4 regions of the Kitasatospora sp. NPDC088351 genome follow, and region 4 is predicted to be linked to each of the others. Evidence: riboswitches for the same ligand, from Rfam matches in the RefSeq annotation. Region 4 holds a riboswitch; each other region holds the start of a gene.
The links. A riboswitch is a leader RNA that binds a small molecule or an ion and turns the genes downstream of it on or off. The one in region 4 is predicted to bind cobalamin.
Positions count from the first base shown of each region.

Region 1: it holds a riboswitch for cobalamin, as region 4 does, so the genes downstream of both, AB0P06_RS03205 (ribonucleoside-diphosphate reductase subunit alpha) here and AB0P06_RS14915 (prenyltransferase/squalene oxidase repeat-containing protein) in region 4, are expected to answer to the same signal.
Region 2: it holds a riboswitch for cobalamin, as region 4 does, so the genes downstream of both, AB0P06_RS16540 (cobalamin biosynthesis protein) here and AB0P06_RS14915 (prenyltransferase/squalene oxidase repeat-containing protein) in region 4, are expected to answer to the same signal.
Region 3: it holds a riboswitch for cobalamin, as region 4 does, so the genes downstream of both, AB0P06_RS03350 (iron ABC transporter permease) here and AB0P06_RS14915 (prenyltransferase/squalene oxidase repeat-containing protein) in region 4, are expected to answer to the same signal.

Region 1 is NZ_JBFBIL010000003.1:48,636-52,839, forward strand. It holds gene AB0P06_RS03205 (ribonucleoside-diphosphate reductase subunit alpha) at 1-2,126, opposite strand, end outside; cobalamin riboswitch at 2,314-2,445, opposite strand; gene AB0P06_RS03210 (glycosyltransferase family 39 protein) at 2,518-4,204, opposite strand, start outside.
Region 2 is NZ_JBFBIL010000019.1:75,799-80,002, forward strand. It holds gene AB0P06_RS16530 (hypothetical protein) at 1-210, opposite strand, end outside; gene AB0P06_RS16535 (hypothetical protein) at 641-1,756, opposite strand; cobalamin riboswitch at 2,037-2,201, shown strand; gene AB0P06_RS16540 (cobalamin biosynthesis protein) at 2,300-3,289, shown strand; gene AB0P06_RS16545 (cobyric acid synthase) at 3,286-4,204, shown strand, end outside.
Region 3 is NZ_JBFBIL010000003.1:82,434-86,637, reverse strand. It holds gene AB0P06_RS03365 (CGNR zinc finger domain-containing protein) at 68-652, shown strand; gene sodX (nickel-type superoxide dismutase maturation protease) at 665-1,102, opposite strand; gene sodN (superoxide dismutase, Ni) at 1,288-1,683, shown strand; cobalamin riboswitch at 1,796-1,915, shown strand; gene AB0P06_RS03350 (iron ABC transporter permease) at 2,020-3,081, shown strand; gene AB0P06_RS03345 (ABC transporter ATP-binding protein) at 3,165-3,932, shown strand; gene AB0P06_RS03340 (ABC transporter substrate-binding protein) at 3,986-4,204, shown strand, end outside.
Region 4 is NZ_JBFBIL010000016.1:109,659-113,862, forward strand. It holds gene AB0P06_RS14915 (prenyltransferase/squalene oxidase repeat-containing protein) at 1-2,508, opposite strand, end outside; cobalamin riboswitch at 2,611-2,750, opposite strand; cobalamin riboswitch at 2,803-2,927, shown strand; gene AB0P06_RS14920 (hypothetical protein) at 3,038-4,204, shown strand, end outside.

The sequences.
Region 1 (4,204 bases), on a different contig from region 4:
GCGGCGGCCAGGTCGATCAGCGCGCGCTGGGGCAGCTCCCAGGCCGTGCGGTAGAGCGAGCGGACCTCGGCGGGCAGCCAGTTGAGGTCCTGGACGGAGCCGTTGGCGTCGCGCAGCGCGTCCCGGGTCTGCTGGTCCCAGACGCCGAGCTCCTTCAGCTCGCGCACCAGGTACGGGTTGACCTGGAGGAACTCGCCGGAGAGGGTCTCGCGCTTGAACAGGTTGGAGACCTGCGGCTCGATGCACTCGTAGACGCCGGCGATCGAGGCGATGGTCGCGGTCGGCGCGATGGCCAGCAGCAGCGAGTTGCGCAGGCCGGTCTCGGCGAGCCTGGTCCGCAGGGCGGCCCAGCGGTCGGCCCACTCCGGAGCGGCGCTCGGGAAGTGGTCGATGTGCAGCTCGCCGCGGGCGGCCCGGGTCTCGCCGTATGCCTCGTGGCGGCCCAGCTGCTCGGCCAGCTCGCTGGAGCGCTCGTACGCGGTGAGCATGATGCGCTCGGCGATGAGGGTGGAGAGCCGCTTCGCCTCGGCGGAGTCGAAGTCGATCCGCAGCTGGAAGAAGACGTCCTGCAGGCCCATCACGCCGAGGCCCACCGGGCGCCAGCGGGAGTTGGAGGCACCGGCCTCGGGGGTCGGGTAGAAGTTGATGTCCACCACGCGGTCGAGGAAGGTGACGGCGGTGCGGACGGTGGCGTCCAGGCGGTCCCAGTCCAGCGCGTTCAGCAGGTCGTCGGCGGTGGCGCCGGCGGCGACGTGGGCGCCGAGGTTGACCGAGCCGAGGTTGCAGACGGCGGTCTCGGAGTCGTCCGTGACCTCCAGGATCTCGGTGCAGAGGTTGGAGCTGTGCACCGTGCGGCCGGGCAGCGCGGTCTGGTTGGCGGCGCGGTTGGAGGCGTCCTTGAAGGTCATCCAGCCGTTGCCGGTCTGCGCCAGGGTGCGCATCATCCGGGCGTACAGGGTCTGCGCGGGGATGGTGCGGACGGCCTTGCCGGACTGCTCGGCCTTCAGGTACGCCTCGTCGAACTCGGCACCCCAGAGGTCGACCAGCTCGGGCACGTCGGCGGGGGAGAACAGCGACCAGTCGGCGTTGGCGTTGACCCGGCGCATGAACTCGTCCGGGATCCAGTGCGCCAGGTTGAGGTTGTGCGTGCGGCGCGCCTCCTCACCGGTGTTGTCGCGCAGCTCCAGGAACTCCTCGATGTCCGCGTGCCAGGTCTCCAGGTAGACGCAGGCCGCGCCCTTGCGGCGGCCGCCCTGGTTGACGGCGGCGACCGAGGAGTCGAGGGTGCGCAGGAACGGGACGATGCCGTTGGACTTGCCGTTGGTGCCCCGGATCAGGCTGCCGCGCGAGCGGATCCGCGAGTAGGACAGGCCGATGCCGCCGGCGTGCTTGGAGAGACGGGCGATCTGGGCGTACCGGGAGTAGATCGAGTCCAGGTTGTCCAGCGGGGAGTCGAGCAGGTAGCAGCTCGACATCTGCGGGTGCCGGGTGCCGGAGTTGAACAGGGTCGGGGAGGAGGTCAGGTACTCCAGCCGGCTCATCAGGCCGTACAGCTCGGCCACCTCGCGCACCGACTGCTCGTTGTCGCCGACCGCCAGGCCGCTGGCGACGCGGAGCAGGAAGTGCTGCGGGGTCTCGACCACCTTGCGGGTGATCGGGTGGCGCAGCAGGTAGCGGGACTGCACGGTGCGCAGGCCGAAGTACTCGAAGCGGTCGTCGCCCCGCGGGTCGACGAGCGCGTCCAGGGTCGCGGCGTGCTTGGCGACGAAGGCGGCGGTGGTGTCGCCGATCAGGCCCTCGGCGTGGCCGACCGCGACCGAGGCGGAGAAGGAGACCGAGCCCTGGCTGACCGCCTCGTCGACGATCTCCAGCGCGAGCAGGCGCGCGGCCAGCTTCGAGTACTGCGGGTCCTCGGCGATCATCGACGCGGCGGCGTCCACGGCCAGCCCGCGCAGCTCGGCGAAGTCCGAGCCGGCGTGGCGGCCGCGCAGCGCGGCGGCGGCGACATGGCCGGGGTCCACCTGGGGGAGATCGGCGCTGCGGTCGGTCAGCAGCCGGAGCAGCGCACCGCCGGGGTCGGAGACCGTCGGGTCGACGGGGGCGAAGCTGGAACCCTGGGCGGGCAGGGTGGCTGAGGCAGCGGTGGTCAAGGCGCTCTCTCCTGGCGGCGATCGGCGTCGGTGCATCGGGGTGCCGGACCGTTCGGGGCAGGGGAGCACGGCGCGAACGCCCGGTGGCGTCGCGCGACAGTGTCATCCCCGGCCCGCCCGCGAGGCCCGGACGTGGTGCAGTGCTTCGGGGCCTCTGCGGGGAGGCCGGTGGCACGCCGCCGGCAGGTACTCGGACTCGCGGGCCCTGCTTCCAGAGGCCCGCACACCGCTGCGGGGCAGTCCCGGACTCGCACCGGGTTCCCCTGCGTCGACAGCAGGAGTGAGCATACATCTAGTGGCGGTCGACTGTGGCGGCACCATATGTTGTGGCCGTCGTGTCGCGAGCCCGGACAGGCTCGGCGGGGCGTCAGTGCTTCAGGTAGACCTTGTAGGTGCTGGAGTCGCCCGTCGGCGAGGTGAACTGGGCGATCAGCCGGTACTGTCCGCCGGCGGCCAGAGCGGCCGCCAGGGCGCGGTCCGTGGCAGCCGGCGCGGTGCTGTCGAGGACGACCATGGTGAACCAGCCGTCCCGGATGGCGGCCGCGCTGCCGTCGTCGCCGTGGTGCTGCACCCCGGCGGCGTCCCGGTAGTCGGTCCCGTTGCGCGCCGAGACCCACTGCTCAGGTGTACTGACGGTGCCCAGGTAGTACTCGGCGAGTCCGTCGACCTCGGTGAGGTAGCGGCCCTGCGGTTCGGCGTGCACCCGCAGGACGGCGAGCAGCCGCCCGGAGTCGGGCCCGTTCTGGTAGCGCAGCGCGGACTGTTCGAGGCCCAGCGCGAGCAGGGCGACCCACACCAGGATGCCCAGCTGCGGGTGGCGGAAGTGCGCGCCGACCAGCCGGGTGAGGCCGACCCCGGCCAGCGGGGCGGCGAGCAGCATCCCGAAGCCGAGGTGGCGGAACATCGCCCCGGAGGAGCCCAGCGCCAGGTGGATCGCCGGGACCAGCAGCGCGGTGGCGGTCAGCGCGGTGCCCAGCAGCGCGCGCTGGGCCCGGGTGGTGGTGACGCCGCCGTTCTCCGGGGACTCGTGCATCTGCTCGCGGCGGACGTAGGCGATCGTGCCGGCCACCGCGAGGACGGTGAACAGGCCGCCCCACTGGACGGTGTCCAGGAGGATCCCGCCGACCGTGCGGCCGGCCTGGCCGCGGGCCGGGGACCATCCCGCGATCGTGCCGAGTACGCCGAAGGGGAGCAGCGCGCCGGCCGTGCCGGCGGCGAGCAGCAGCGCGCGCAGGGCGGCCGGGCCGAGCCGCCGGTGCGGCCAGGCGGTGGCCAGCGCGAGGGCGGCCAGGGCGGGCATGGCGAGCGTCGAGGCGTACGCGACCGCGCAGGCGAGGGCGGCGGCCGGTGCGGCGAGCAGGACCAGGGCCACCGGGCGGCGGGCGGTGAACACCGTGATCCAGGCCGCGAGGGCGACCAGAAGAACGGCCGGCGCCTCGGGGGCGGCGTAGAAGCCGACGACGACGGTCGACTGCACCACCGCGTAGGCGGCGATGGAGCAGATGGCCACCCGCTCGTTGAAGAGCCGGCGGGTCAGCGAGTACAGCAGCACGGTGGTCAGCAGGGCGAAGCAGAGACTGAGTACCCGGGCGCCGAAGATGCCGTTGGCGTTGGCGGCGGCGCCGGCCAGCGGCGGGTACAGCCAGGGCGAGCCGGGTGTCCGGCCGACCAGGTCGGAGGTGACGGCGGTGCCGTGCAGCAGGTGGGCGAGCTGCTGGCGGCCGGCCACCATGGTCGCGGCCTCGTCGGGGTGCGCGGCGGCCAGCAGGCGCAGCGAGAGCGCGGCCTGGACGATCAGCACGGCGAGCAGCAGACCGCGGGCTATCCAGCGGCGCCGGGGGCTGGGGGCCGGGTCCCAGCCGATCGCGGGGACCTGCGGGATGGTGTACGGCGCCAGCTCGACGGCCTGGTTGTCGTCCTCGGGGGCGGCGGTGCCCCGCTCGGCGGCGGGCCGGGGCAGGGTGTCCGCGTCCGGCCGGGGGCGGCTGCTCCCGGCGCGCGTCGCGGTGCCGCCGGGGGCAGGGACGGGGCTGTCCGGGGTCAGGGGTGGCTCG
Region 2 (4,204 bases), on a different contig from region 4:
GTGCAGGCGCCAGCCGGGGGCGGCGCCGCCGTCCCTGGCCTCGACCAGGCCGACCAGCAGGGCCTGGCCCCAGGCCCGGGCCGCGGCGCCCACCGTCATGGCGAGTGCCCGGCCGGCGGCGCGGGCGTCCTCGGGGAGCAGTTCGCCGCGCTTGTCGACCTCGGAGAGTTCGCCGGCCCAGCGGGCGATCCGGACGGCGTCGACGAGCATCCGACGGGCCAGCGGAGCGAGCTCGGCGGGGGCCGGGAAGCCCTCCGGTACGGGGACCCGGCCTCGGCCGGGAGCGGGTGCGGGGCCTCGTCGGCGGGGTACGCCGGGAGCGCCCGGCCTGATGCCGGCGGGGCGGTGGGCCGTTCCGGGGAGACGGGTCACCGTCGCACCGGTACCGATCGTCGGCGGGAGCGGGGCATCACGGTCGCGCGGGTTCCGAGACGTCACGTCGAGCAGTCTTCCCCTTGTACCGGCCTTCTGTCACATCCGGTTGGCCACGGACTCCGGAAGGGCGGTCGCGGCGGGTCGACAAGATCGGGCAACAGAGGCCAAACCGCCTGGCCGGATCTGCATGACGCGAACACGCCAGGTCAGAGCGGTCGGCCGGCCGGGCCGGAGGGAGCTGCCGGACGGCCGGCCGGAGCCGTCGTCAGAGCAACGGCGTGAGCCAGCGGCGCAACAGCTCTTCATAGCGGTCGGGGTCGGCGTTCCAGAGGGCGGCGTGGTCGGCGCCGGGGAAGGCCTGGAGGCTGACCAGGTCGAAGCGGCGGTCGGCGAGCCGGGCGGCGGCCCGCCAGGGCGCCACCGGGTCGTCGGGGCTGTGCAGCACCATGGTGGGCACCCGCAGGTCGGTGCCCTCGGCGAGCCGCGCGAAGTCGGCCAGGTCCACCCCGGTCCGGCCCTCGGCGGCGAGCACGCCCGGCCCGGCGGCCGTACGGCCGAACCCGGCCCGGGTGGCGCCCCGGCGGGCGAAGACCGGCCGGTCGAGCACCGGGGAGTCCAGTACCAGGCCGCTGATCGCCGAGGTCCAGGCGGACCGGGCGGCGGTCTGCAGCACCATCGTGGCGCCGAGCGACCAGCCGTGTAGGACGACCCGGCCGGCGCCGCTGTCCAGGGCCAGCCGCACTGCCGCCTCGACGTCCCGCCACTCGGTCTCGCCGAAGTCGTCGAGGCCGTCCGGCGCGGCCGGCGCGCCCCGGTCTCCCCGGTAGGTGACGGCGAGGGCGGGCAGACCGAGACGGTGCAGCACGGGCAACACCGGGAGCGTCTGCTGCCGGTCGGCGCCCGGGCCGTGCACCAGGATCACCCAGGTGCCGCGTTTGCCGTCGAGCCGCCAGGCGGGCAGGGCGCCCAGCTCACCCTCGGCGGCGGTCTCGACGTAGGGCAGGCCGAGCGCGCCGGTCGGGTCGCCGAGGTGGACCCGGGGGGTGAAGCGGACCTCGGTGCCGGGTGTCAGGGCGCCCCGGTCGGCGCGGACCAGTCGGCGGGTGACGCCCTGTTCGTCGGCGTGCAGGATCTCGTCGACCACCGCGTGGCCGCCCTCGTCCCACTCGACGGCCCAGCGGCCGGGGCGGGTGCTCTCCGGGCTGCGGGTGAAGGTGGCCCGCCCGACGGCCAGGCTCCGCACCGTGACGGGGCCCGCCTGCGGCCGGGAAACGGCCGCCGGGTGGAGCATCCGCTGGACGGCCCTGCGCCCGGCCAGCAGTACGGCGGCCCCGGTGCCGACGGCGGCGGCCGCCACGGCGGCCGCGGTTCCCCAACGCATATCGCTCCCCGCTCTGTTGATCGCGGACTGGGCACCCACCAGTCCACTCGCGGGACCGGACCGGGGCCACCGGGCATGGGCCGACCGGGTGTCACGCCGGACGGGACAGCGGGGGCCGCGGCCTCCACCTGCGGCCGGGCGATCGCGCCCTCTCCGCACCCCCGCGACACCGACCCGCGGAGGCGGCGCGCGGGCGGGCCGTGTGACCAACCCCTCCGTGACCTTGGTTGACTCCCGGTTCGGCCGCGTGATGGGATCCTTCAGCCAAACGGAGGCATGCAGAGGAAGCCGGTGCGAGTCCGGCGCGGTCCCGCCACTGTCACCGGGGAGCACGCTCGGATCAATTCCCTCCTTGCCCGCCAACAGGCAGGAGGGGCCCATCGGCGGGCCGTCAGAAGCCGCTGGAGGCTCCGGGGGTGTGTCGGACCCGGAAGCCAGGAGACTCTCGCCGCCGGTACGTCGATCCAGGGCGCGGACCCTGAGTGAGGACACGCACGCGATGCAGGCTGCCCCGACCACCCGCCCCCTCTGCCGCCCTTCGCCGTGCGCCCGCTGACCCGCGCGGCCGCCTTCGCGCTGGGCGCCGTCGCGGGACATCTCGCCGACGCCCGCTTCGCCGATCCCCGGCGCGGCCACCCGGTGGCCGCCTTCGGCAGCGCGGCGGGCCGGCTGGAGAAGACGCTCTGGCGCGACGACCGCGCCGCCGGCACCGCCTACACCGCGCTCTGCGTGGGCACCGTCGCGGCCGGGGCGGTGGCCGCCGAACGCGCCCTGGGCCGGCGGCCGCTCGGCCGCGCCGCGCTGACCGCCGCCGCGACCTGGACGGTGCTCGGCGGCACCTCGCTCACCCGGGAGGCCAGGACCATCGGCCGCTCGCTCGCCGCGGGCGATCTGACGGCGGCCCGGGAACGGCTGCCGCATCTGTGCGGGCGCGACCCGAGCGCGCTGGACGAACAGCAGATCGCCCGCGCGGTGGTCGAGTCGGTCGCCGAGAACACCGCCGACGCCGTGGTGAACGCCCTGGTCTGGGGCGCGCTCGCGGGCACGCCCGGGCTGCTGGCGTTCCGCGCCGTCAACACGCTGGACGCGATGGTCGGCCACCGCTCGCCGCGCTACGCCCGGTTCGGCTGGGCCTCGGCCCGGCTGGACGACGTAGCGGGCTGGCCGGGCGCCCGGCTGACCGCGCTGCTCACCGTGGCCGCCGCGCCCGAACCCCGGACGGCCTGGCGGATCTGGCGCCGGGACGGCTCCGCGCACCCGAGCCCCAACGCGGGCCAGGCCGAGTCCGCGTTCGCGGGCGCGGTCGGCGTGCGGCTGGGCGGCACCCTCGCGTACGGGGAGCGGGTGGAGCACCGGCCGGTGCTGGGCGGCGAGCTGCGGCCGGTGACGGTGGACGACATCGAGCGGGCCTGCCGGCTCTCCCGCCGGGTGGGCCTGCTGGCCCTGGGCACGGCCGTCGCCGGGCACGCGGCGGTCCGGGCCGCCACAGGAAGCCGGACCGTCCTGGGACGGAAGAAGAGGAGGAGCGCATGAGCAACGCACTGCTGGTCGCCGGGACGACCTCGGACGCCGGCAAGACCGTGGTCACCGCGGGCATCTGCCGCTGGCTGGCCCGGCAGGGTGTCCGGGTGGCGCCGTTCAAGGCGCAGAACATGTCGCTGAACTCCTTCGTCACCGCCGGCGGCGCCGAGATCGGCCGCGCCCAGGCGATGCAGGCGCAGGCGGCCCGGGTGGAGCCCGAGGCGGCGATGAACCCGGTGCTGCTCAAGCCGGGCGCGGACGGCCGCAGCCAGGTCGTGCTGCTCGGCCGCCCGGTCGCCGAGGTGGGCGCGCTGGACTACCGCGAGCGCAAGCCGGTGCTGCTGGAGCGGGCCCTGGAGTGCCTGGCGGACCTGCGCAGCCGCTACGACGTGGTGGTCTGCGAGGGGGCCGGGTCGCCCGCCGAGATCAATCTGCGCGACCGGGACATCGCCAACATGGGTCTGGCCACCGCCGCCGGGCTGCCGGTGGTGGTGGTCGGGGACATCGACCGCGGCGGGGTGTTCGCCGCCATGTACGGGACGCTGGCGCTGCTGTCCGCCGAGGACCAGCGCCATGTGACGGGCTGGTTCGTCAACAAGTTCCGGGGCGACGCCCGGCTGCTGGCGCCCGGGCTGGAGATGCTGGACCGGCTGACCGGCCGCCCGGTGCTCGGCACCCTGCCGATGCTGCCCGGGCTCTGGCTGGACGCCGAGGACTCGCTGGACCTGTCCACCGTGGTGGACCGCGCCGAGGGCCGCGGGCCGGTCGGCGCGGACGTGCTGCGGGTGGCCGTGGTGCGCTTCCCGAGGCTGTCCAACTTCACCGACGTGGACGCGCTGGCGCAGGAGCCCGGGGTGCTGGTCCGCTGGGCCACCCGGCCCGAGGAGCTGGCCGACGCCGACCTGGTGATCCTGCCCGGCACCCGGG
Region 3 (4,204 bases), on a different contig from region 4:
GACGCCTGCCCCGCCCAGGTAATAGGCTGGAGCCAGTCAGCCCGTTACCGATTCTGGAAGGACCACCGTGGAGCTCGCCTCGTACGCCGACCTCGCCGTCCGGCTGGTGAACACCGAGGAGCCCGAGCGCGGCACCGACACGCTGACCTCGGTCGACGCCGTCCGCGGCCTGTTCTCCGAGAACACACGTGCCGCCGCGCTCGCCGACGAAGCCGACCTGCCCCGGCTGCGTGCCGTCCGGACCCGGCTGCGCGGGGTCTTCGAGGCCGCCGCCGAGGGGGACGAGATCCGGGGTGTCGACCTGCTGAACAGCCTGCTGATGGAGTACCCCGTCAGCCCGCTGGTCTCCGGCCACGACTACCTGGACGACGCCGGGCGCCCGCGCTGGCACCTGCACCTCGCCGACAACTCGCCCACCGCCACGGCCCACTTCAGCGCGGTCGCCTGCATGGGCCTGGCCGTCCACCTCACCGAACTGGGCGCCGACCGGCTCGGCATCTGCCAGGCCGCGCCCTGCCGCAACGCCTACCTGGACACCTCCACCAACCGCTCCCGGCGGTACTGCTCCGACCGCTGCGCCACCCGCGCCAACGTCGCCGCGTACCGGGCCCGCAAGCGCCAGGAGGCCGCCGTCCTGGCCGGGCAGGGCTAGCGGCCCTCCGGGCTAGAGATCCTCCGGCCGGACCCAGACGCCGAGCCGGCGGGCCAGGCCCGGCACCCGGACCAGCGGGCCCAGCAGCAGGCGCTCCAGCCGGCGGCCCGGGGCCAGCCAGGCCGGCCGGGGGCGCAGCCGCAGCAGCACCCGGCCGAGCACCAGCTCGTCCGGGACGGCGCCGTAGCTGCGGCTGTCGCTGTCGACCAGCCGGTTGTCGGACAGCAGCCACCAGCCCTTCGGGCGCCGGCCGTCGGCCCGCTTCACCACGAGCAGGTCCTGCTGCAACGGGTGGCGGACCACCACCACGGCGCCCGGCCTGATCCGCGCCCCGTACCGGACCAGCAGCCGGTCGCCCTCACGCAGCGTCGGCACCATCGAGTCCCCCGCCACGTCGATCAGTCCGAACGGTGCGGCACCCCCGCGGGTGCCGCCCTCCGGTTCCGCCATCCGCGTCACGACTCCTCCTCCCGGCTCGCCGCGTCCCAGTCTGCCGTACGGACCGTCACCCGCCGATGTCCGGATTCACCCGGTTCCGGGTCCGCCTTTTGCCCTAGGCCCACCGACCGATCGCGAAACCCCGTGACCGGAAGGGTAATCTCGGGCGCGGGAAGACGATCTAAGGAAGGACTCCCATGTTCTCTCGTCTGTTTGCACCGCGTGCCACCGCGCACGCCCACTGCGACCTGCCCTGCGGCGTGTACGACCCGGCGCAGGCGCGGATCGAGGCCGAGTCGGTCAAGGCCACCCAGGAGAAGTACCAGGCCAACGAGGACGCGCACTTCCGCGCTCGCGCCGTCATCATCAAGGAGCAGCGCGCCGAGGCCGTCAAGCACCACATCTCGGTGCTGTGGAGCGACTACTTCAAGGCCCCGCACTTCGAGAAGTACCCGCAGCTGCACCAGCTGATCAACGACACCCTGAAGGCCGCCTCGGCCGCCAAGGCGTCGACGGACCCGGCCACCGGTCAGGCCCTGCTCGACCTGATCGCCGAGGTCGACAAGATCTTCTGGGAGACCAAGCAGGCCTGACCGCCGCTCGGCCTCCGTCGACCGCCCCCGCCCGGACCACCACACCGGACGGGGGCGGTCGCGCGTTTCCGGGACATGCCCGGCGGCACCTGTAAGGGTTGCCTGGCCTTAGCGCTTGTTATGCTGCCAGGGCGTCCCATGGGGGAAGTCCGGTCCGAATCCGGCGCTGACCCGCAACGGTGGACGGGGCCCCGGCCCCGTGAGCCCGATCGCCCTGGGGCGCCGACCTCCCGACAACTCGCCGTGGAATGCGAGGGGATGGCGCCCCGGCCCCGCCACGGCCCGGGCGCGCCGCCCCGCGCCGCCCACGGCCCGAGGCGAAGGCGCGCCCCCCTCGTGAGCACCGCAGTGACCGCACCGGTCCGTCGAATACCCGCCGCGCCCCTGGCCGCCGGCCTGGCCGCGGCCCTGCTGCTGTCGCTGGTCTGCGGGGTCGCCCTGGGCTCCTCCGACCTCGGCTGGTCCCGGGTCCTGCGGCTGCTGGGCGCCGGGCTGACGGGCGGTCGGCTGGAGGCCGAGGAGGCGGCGGCGTACGCGATCGTCTGGGAGATCCGGCTGCCGCGCACCGTACTGGCCGCCGTGGTCGGCGCCGGGCTCGCGGCCACCGGGGTCGCCGTGCAGGCCATGGTCCGCAACGCCCTGGCCGACCCGTTCGTCCTCGGCATCTCCTCCGGCGCGGCGGTCGGCGCCAACGCCGTCCTGCTGCTCGGCGCCTTCGCCTCGCTCGGGGTCTGGGCGCTCTCGGTCTCCGCCTTCGGCTCGGCCCTGCTGGCGATGCTGCTGGTGTACGCGGCCGCCCGGACCGCCTACGGGCTCACCCCGCTGCGGCTGGTGCTCACCGGCACCGCGATGTCCTACGGCTTCTCCGCGGTGACGGCGCTGATGGTGTTCGGCGCCGCGCGCGGCGAGGCGGCCCGCAGCGCCATGATGTGGCTGCTCGGCAGCCTGGGCGGGGCGACCTGGGGCTCGGTGCCGATCGCCGCCGTCACCGTGCTGGCCGGCCTGGCCTGCCTCGCCCTCTCCGCCGGGCGCCTCGACGCGCTCGCCATGGGCGACGAGACGGCGGCCTCGCTCGGTGTGGACCCCGACCGGCTGCGCCGGCAGCTGTTCGTGGTGACGGCGGCCGTCACCGGCACCGTCGTCGCGGTCAGCGGCGCGATCGGCTTCGTCGGGCTGATGGTGCCGCACCTGGTGCGGATGCTGGTCGGCGCCGGCCACCGCCGGGTGCTGCTGGTCGCGCCGTTCGCCGGGGCGCTGCTGCTGGTCTGGGTGGACATCGTCTCGCGCACCCTGCTGGCGCCCGCCGAGCTGCCGGTCGGGGTGGTCACCGCGGTGCTCGGGGTGCCCTGCTTCCTGTTGCTGATGCGCCGCCGCGGCTACTCCTTCGGAGGCCGCTGATGGGCACCGGCGCGAACGCCGACCCGAGCACCGACACCACGGACACCCCGGAGACCGTCATCGAGACCGCCAGCGAGACCGCCCTGGACATCGCCGTCGACGGGCTCTCGGTCGACATCGCCGGCGCCCGGCTGGTCCACGACATCACCCTGGACGCCGCCGCCGGACAGGTGGTCGGCCTGGTCGGACCGAACGGCAGCGGCAAGTCGACCCTGCTGCGCTGCGTCTACCGGGCACTGCGGCCCGCCGCCGGCGCCGTCCGGCTGGGCGGCGAGGACCTGCACGCGCTCACCCCCCGCGAGGCCGCCCGGCGGGTCGCCGCACTGCCGCAGGAACACTCCGCCGAGTTCGACTTCACCGTGGCCGAGGTGGTCGGCATGGGCCGGCTGCCGCACCGCAGCGGATTCGCCGGCCCGACCGGCGGGGACGACCGGCGCTGCGCCGAGGCGCTGGCCCGGGTCGGCGCGGACCACCTGGCCGGGCGGGGCTTCCTGAGCCTGTCCGGCGGCGAGAAGCAGAGGGTGCTGATCGCCCGCGCGCTCGTCCAGGAGCCCCGGGTCCTGGTGCTCGACGAACCCACCAACCACCTGGACATCGCCCACCAGTTGGAGGTGCTGGCGCTGGTCCGGGCGGCCGGGCCGACGGTGCTCACCGCGCTGCACGACCTCAACCTGGCGGCCGGCCACTGCGACCTGCTGTACGTGATCAGGGCCGGCCGGATCGTCGCCTCCGGACCGCCCGTCGAGGTGCTGCGCCCCGCGCTGCTGGCCGGGGTGTTCGGCGTCCGCGCGACCCCCGTACGGCACCCCGAGACCGGCGCCGTCCAGCTGCTCTTCGACCGGCTCCGCTGACCCCGCTTCCCCTCCCGCCCTTTCCGCCCCTCCCCCCGACCCGAGGAACTCCCATGCGCACCAAGGCCGTCGCCGCCACCGCCCTGCTCACCCTCGCGCTGACCGCGTGCGGGGCCGAGATCGCCCCGAGCGGCGAGGCCGCGGCGGGCTCCGACCACTACCCGGTGACCGTCGACAACTGCGGCACCAAGGTCACCTACAAGGCGAAGCCCGCCCGGACGGTGACCAACGACGTGGGCATCACCGAGCTGATGCTCGCGCTCGGCCTCACC
Region 4 (4,204 bases):
GGAGATTCCGGTGGCGCCGCCCACCGCCTGGGTGGAGGCCCGGACGTCCGAGCCGCGCTGTCCGCTCGTGGCGACGTTGAAGCCGCCGTCGCTGTTCTGCTGGCCGGCGAGGAAGTCCAGCGCCTTGGCGATCGGGCCGGCGTAGGCGCTCTGACGCAGCGTCATCCCCTGGATCGCGAGGGCGGCCGAGTTGGTGGAGTCACCGGCCGCGCCGGGGAAGCCGCCGTCGGCCTCCTGCTTGCCGGCCAGCCAGCCGAGGGCCTTGTCCACGGCCTGGGCGCCGTCGTCCCCGGGAGCGAGGGCGAGGGCCATGGCCGCCATGGCGGTGCTGTCCACGTCGGAGTCCCCGGTGGCGGGGATCAGGCTCGGCCAGGAGCCGTCGGCGTGCTGGAGGCTCTTCAGGTAGGCGACCGGCGCGGCGGCCGGCCCGGTCTCCCCGGCGCGCAGCTGGGCCATGATGCCGAGCGCCTGGGAGAAGACCGAGGTGGCGTAGGTGTAGTTGCCGGGCGCCGCGCAGCCGGTGTCCGGGTTCGTCTGGGCGCAGACCGCCGTGGCGAGGGCGGCGATCAGGTCGTGGCCGCCGAAGGCGCGCGGGTCGCGGCCGGTGATCTCGGCGAGCAGCGCCTCCTTGCCGATCGAGCCGCCGCCGGCGTACTCGGTGCCGATGCCCGTCCAGTCGTTGACGGTTCGGTCGCCGGCGTCCTTGCCCTGCTGGTCCAGGAAGTCGACGATCCTGCGCAGGGCCGCGTCGTCCGCGCCGGTGGCGGCGAGGGCGTAGGCGCCGTCGATGGTGAGGCCGAAGTCGGCGAAGGCCGGGAAGGCCTCGTAGTAGTGACCGTCGATCAGGCGTGCCGGGTCGGTCAGGTAGGCGCTGCCCTTGCCGAGATCGGGGGTCTTCCCGGGGTGCGGGCCGGGCGGCGCGGTCGTGGCCGCGTTCGGGTCGTGCCGGACGCCGGTCGGGTCGGTGCCGGTCAGGGCGAGGATGGCCTGTTCGGTGGCGTCCGGGTCGGACTCGGTGGTCGACTCGTCGGTGCCGAAGCCGCCGTCCTGGCCCTGCCGGGCGGCGAGCCAGGTCCTGGCGGCGGTCTGTCCGGCGCTCCGGCCGGTGGCCTTGAGAGCCTGGGCCACGCGGGCGGTGCTGCCGGTGTCGCCGCCCGCGGCGCCGGTGTAGGGGAGGTAGGAGCCGTCGGCCTGCTGGCTCGCGGCCAGTTGGTCGGCGGCCTTCTTCGCCGTCTGCTCGAAGCCGCCGGCCTTGCGCAGGGCGAGAACGGCGAGAGCGGTGCCGGACGGATCGGACTCGCAGTAGTCGCCCGCCACGATCATCGCTCCGGCGATGCCGCCGTCGGCGCACTGGAGCGCCGTGAACCGGGTGAGCGCCGAGGCGGGCGGAGCGACCTCGGCCCGCTGCAGGGCGATGACGCCCAGGGCCTGGACCCAGGGCGAGGCCGCACCGTGGAAGTCCCCGGCGGCGGTGCACTTGCCGTTCTCGCCGGCCGAGGCACAGACGTGGTCGGTGAGCGCGGCGATCAGGTCGCGGCCGCCGAAGGCACGGGGGTTGCCGCCGGTGCTCTCGGCGACCAGGGCCAGCAGCGCGGCGGCCCTGGCGTCGGGCTCGGCGGACGGCCCGTCCGGGAGGAGGAACGCGTCGGTGTGGGCGGCGAGGTAGGCGAGGACCTTGCGCAGGACCGGGTCCTCCGTCCCGGCGGCGGCCAGGGCGATCGCGGTGAGGGACGTCCGGGGGAGGTCGGGGCCCTCGAAGGCCCAGTTCTCCATGTGGTCGCCGTCGACGAGCCGGCCGGCCAGCCAGGCGGCCGCCGCGACGGGGTCGCCCGCGGCGGACGACGGGCCGGTCGGGCTCGGGGACGTCGAGGGGGAGATGGACGCCGAGGGGGAGATGGACGCCGAGGGGGAGGCGGAGGCCGAGGGGGACGGACCGGCGCCGTTCTCGGCGCGGACGGAGTCCGGGGTGAAGGAGGGTGCCCCGCTGGTGCCGCCGATGTCGGTGCCGCCGTACACCCAGGCCTCGACCTCGCCGGGCTTCGGCTTCTGGGTGGCGGCGCCGAACTGGCTGTAGGACCAGGTCTGCCGACCGGGTTCGGCGATCCAGTACGACCAGTACGCGGTAGCCTGCGGGGTGTTGACGCAGAGCTCCTCGGCGGCTGTCGGGTACTGGGTGCCGCTGTTGAAGGTGCCGTTGCCGAGCCGGCAGATGAACGCCGGGCCGTCGTGCTCGGTGCCGGTGGTGGTGAAGCCGGCGTTGTGCAGCAGGTTCATCCCGGTGGTGGGGTGGGCGTCGCAGCCGCGGACGACCCCGCCGCCCCAGTGGCCGAAGTCGACGGCGACGATCGCGCCGGTGGTGGCGGTGCACTCCTCGATCGGGTCGGCGGCCGCGGTACCGGGGTGGCCGAGCAGGACCGTACCGCCCGCGGCGGCAGCGACGGCGCCGGTGGCCAGCAGGGACGTCAGACCCCGGGCTCTGTGACGTGTGCGCGTGCTGTTGACCCTCACCGGCGACTCCCTGATCGGTCGACGGGGTGTCACGGCGCAGCCGACGGCTCCCCGGCATGGGGACCGTCCCGACCGCGTCGTAGTCCTCGACGACGCAAGTGCTTCTGAACAGGCCCTCGGCGCAGGCAGTCCGGCTCATCCGCCCGGAGGGGCGGATCTACGGTTGCGGGTCAGCGCCGGAGTTGGACCGGCTTCCCCTACTGCCGAGGATGAAAAACGGTTCATCAGACCACGCTCCCGCGTCGGCCGTCAATGAGTCGTCATGTCGTCTTGGACACCTCGCCGGTGGCAGCACCGTGCGGTAGCGTCCCCGGTGGCCGAGCGGGGGAACCTGGTGCGATTCCAGGGCTGACGCGCAACGGTATGGGGCGGTTCCGCCGTCCCGAGCCCGAATGCCCGCCCGGCCACGTACCACCGGCGAAAGCCTGCCCACGCGATCCGGGCGGCGGCCGCTCCGGCCGCCGAACTCCCGAGGGAGCCCCGGGGCCCGGAGCCGGGTCGGCGCCCGTCACTCCAAGGAGCCCGCCCCGTGTCGTCCCTCCTCTCCTCCTCGCGCGTCTCCTCCGCGGTGGCCGTCCCGATAACGGCCGGCGCCCTGCTGCTCTCCGCCGTCCCCGCCCACGCGACCGCCACCCCGGCCCAGACAGCCACCTCGAAGAGCACCGGCGTCACCTATCTGAAGTCCCTCCAGGCCGCCGACGGCAGCTACGTCACCGGCGGGGGCCTCTCCGACGAGTGGGCGTTCAGCGCGCTGGCGGCCGCCGGCACCGCCGCGGCGGACGTGGCCCCGGGCGGCGACGCCACCAGGAACGCCCGCCTGGTGTACCGCAACCAGCTCGCCGCCACCACCTGGCCGAGCGCCGCGCCCGTCGTCACCGACTACGAGCGGGGCGTCCTCAACGCCTACGCCGCCGGGATCGACCCCGCGCGCGTCGGCCCCGGCCGCAACCTCATCGCGGACGTCGCCGCCTACTGGCAGACCGCCGAGCCCGGTTACTACGGCCCGTCCGCCAACTTCAACGGCACCGTGTTCGGCCTGCTCGCCCTCGGCGGCGCCAGGACGCAGAGCGGCGCCCAGCGGGTGCCGCAGGCCCTGCTCGACGCCTCGGTCACGGCGGTCCGCGCCAACCAGCACAACGACGGGGGCTGGAACTTCGGCAAGGCCGCCGGCGATCCGGCCGCACTCGCCCAGGCCGGTGACATCGACATGACCGGCGCCGCCATGGCCTCGCTGTGCAGCAGCGGCGTGCCCGGCACCGACCCCGCGATCGTCGCCGCCAAGAACTTCCTCAAGGGCAAGCTCGTCGCCTCCGGCGCCTTCAACTCGATGTTCGGCGCCAACACCGACTCCAACGGCTGGGCCGTCTCCGGTCTCAACGCCTGCGGCATCAACCCCCAGGGCGCCGACTTCACCAGCGGCACCGGCAAGACCCCGGTCGACTTCCTGATCTCCCAGCAGTTCAAGCCCGGTGGCGGCTTCAAGTACCTGCCCACCGACACCGCCCCCTCCCCCTACGCCTCCGTCGACGGGCTGCGTGCGGTCGCCGGGGCGGGCTTCACCGCCACCCCGCCCACCCCGACCACCGCCGGGGAGCCGACCTGGGCCACCACCGGTTCCTTCACCGCCGGCACCGCCGCCCGGCTCGCCCTGGTCGTCGACGACGGCACCGGCTCGCCCAGGGTCTGCGCGGTCACC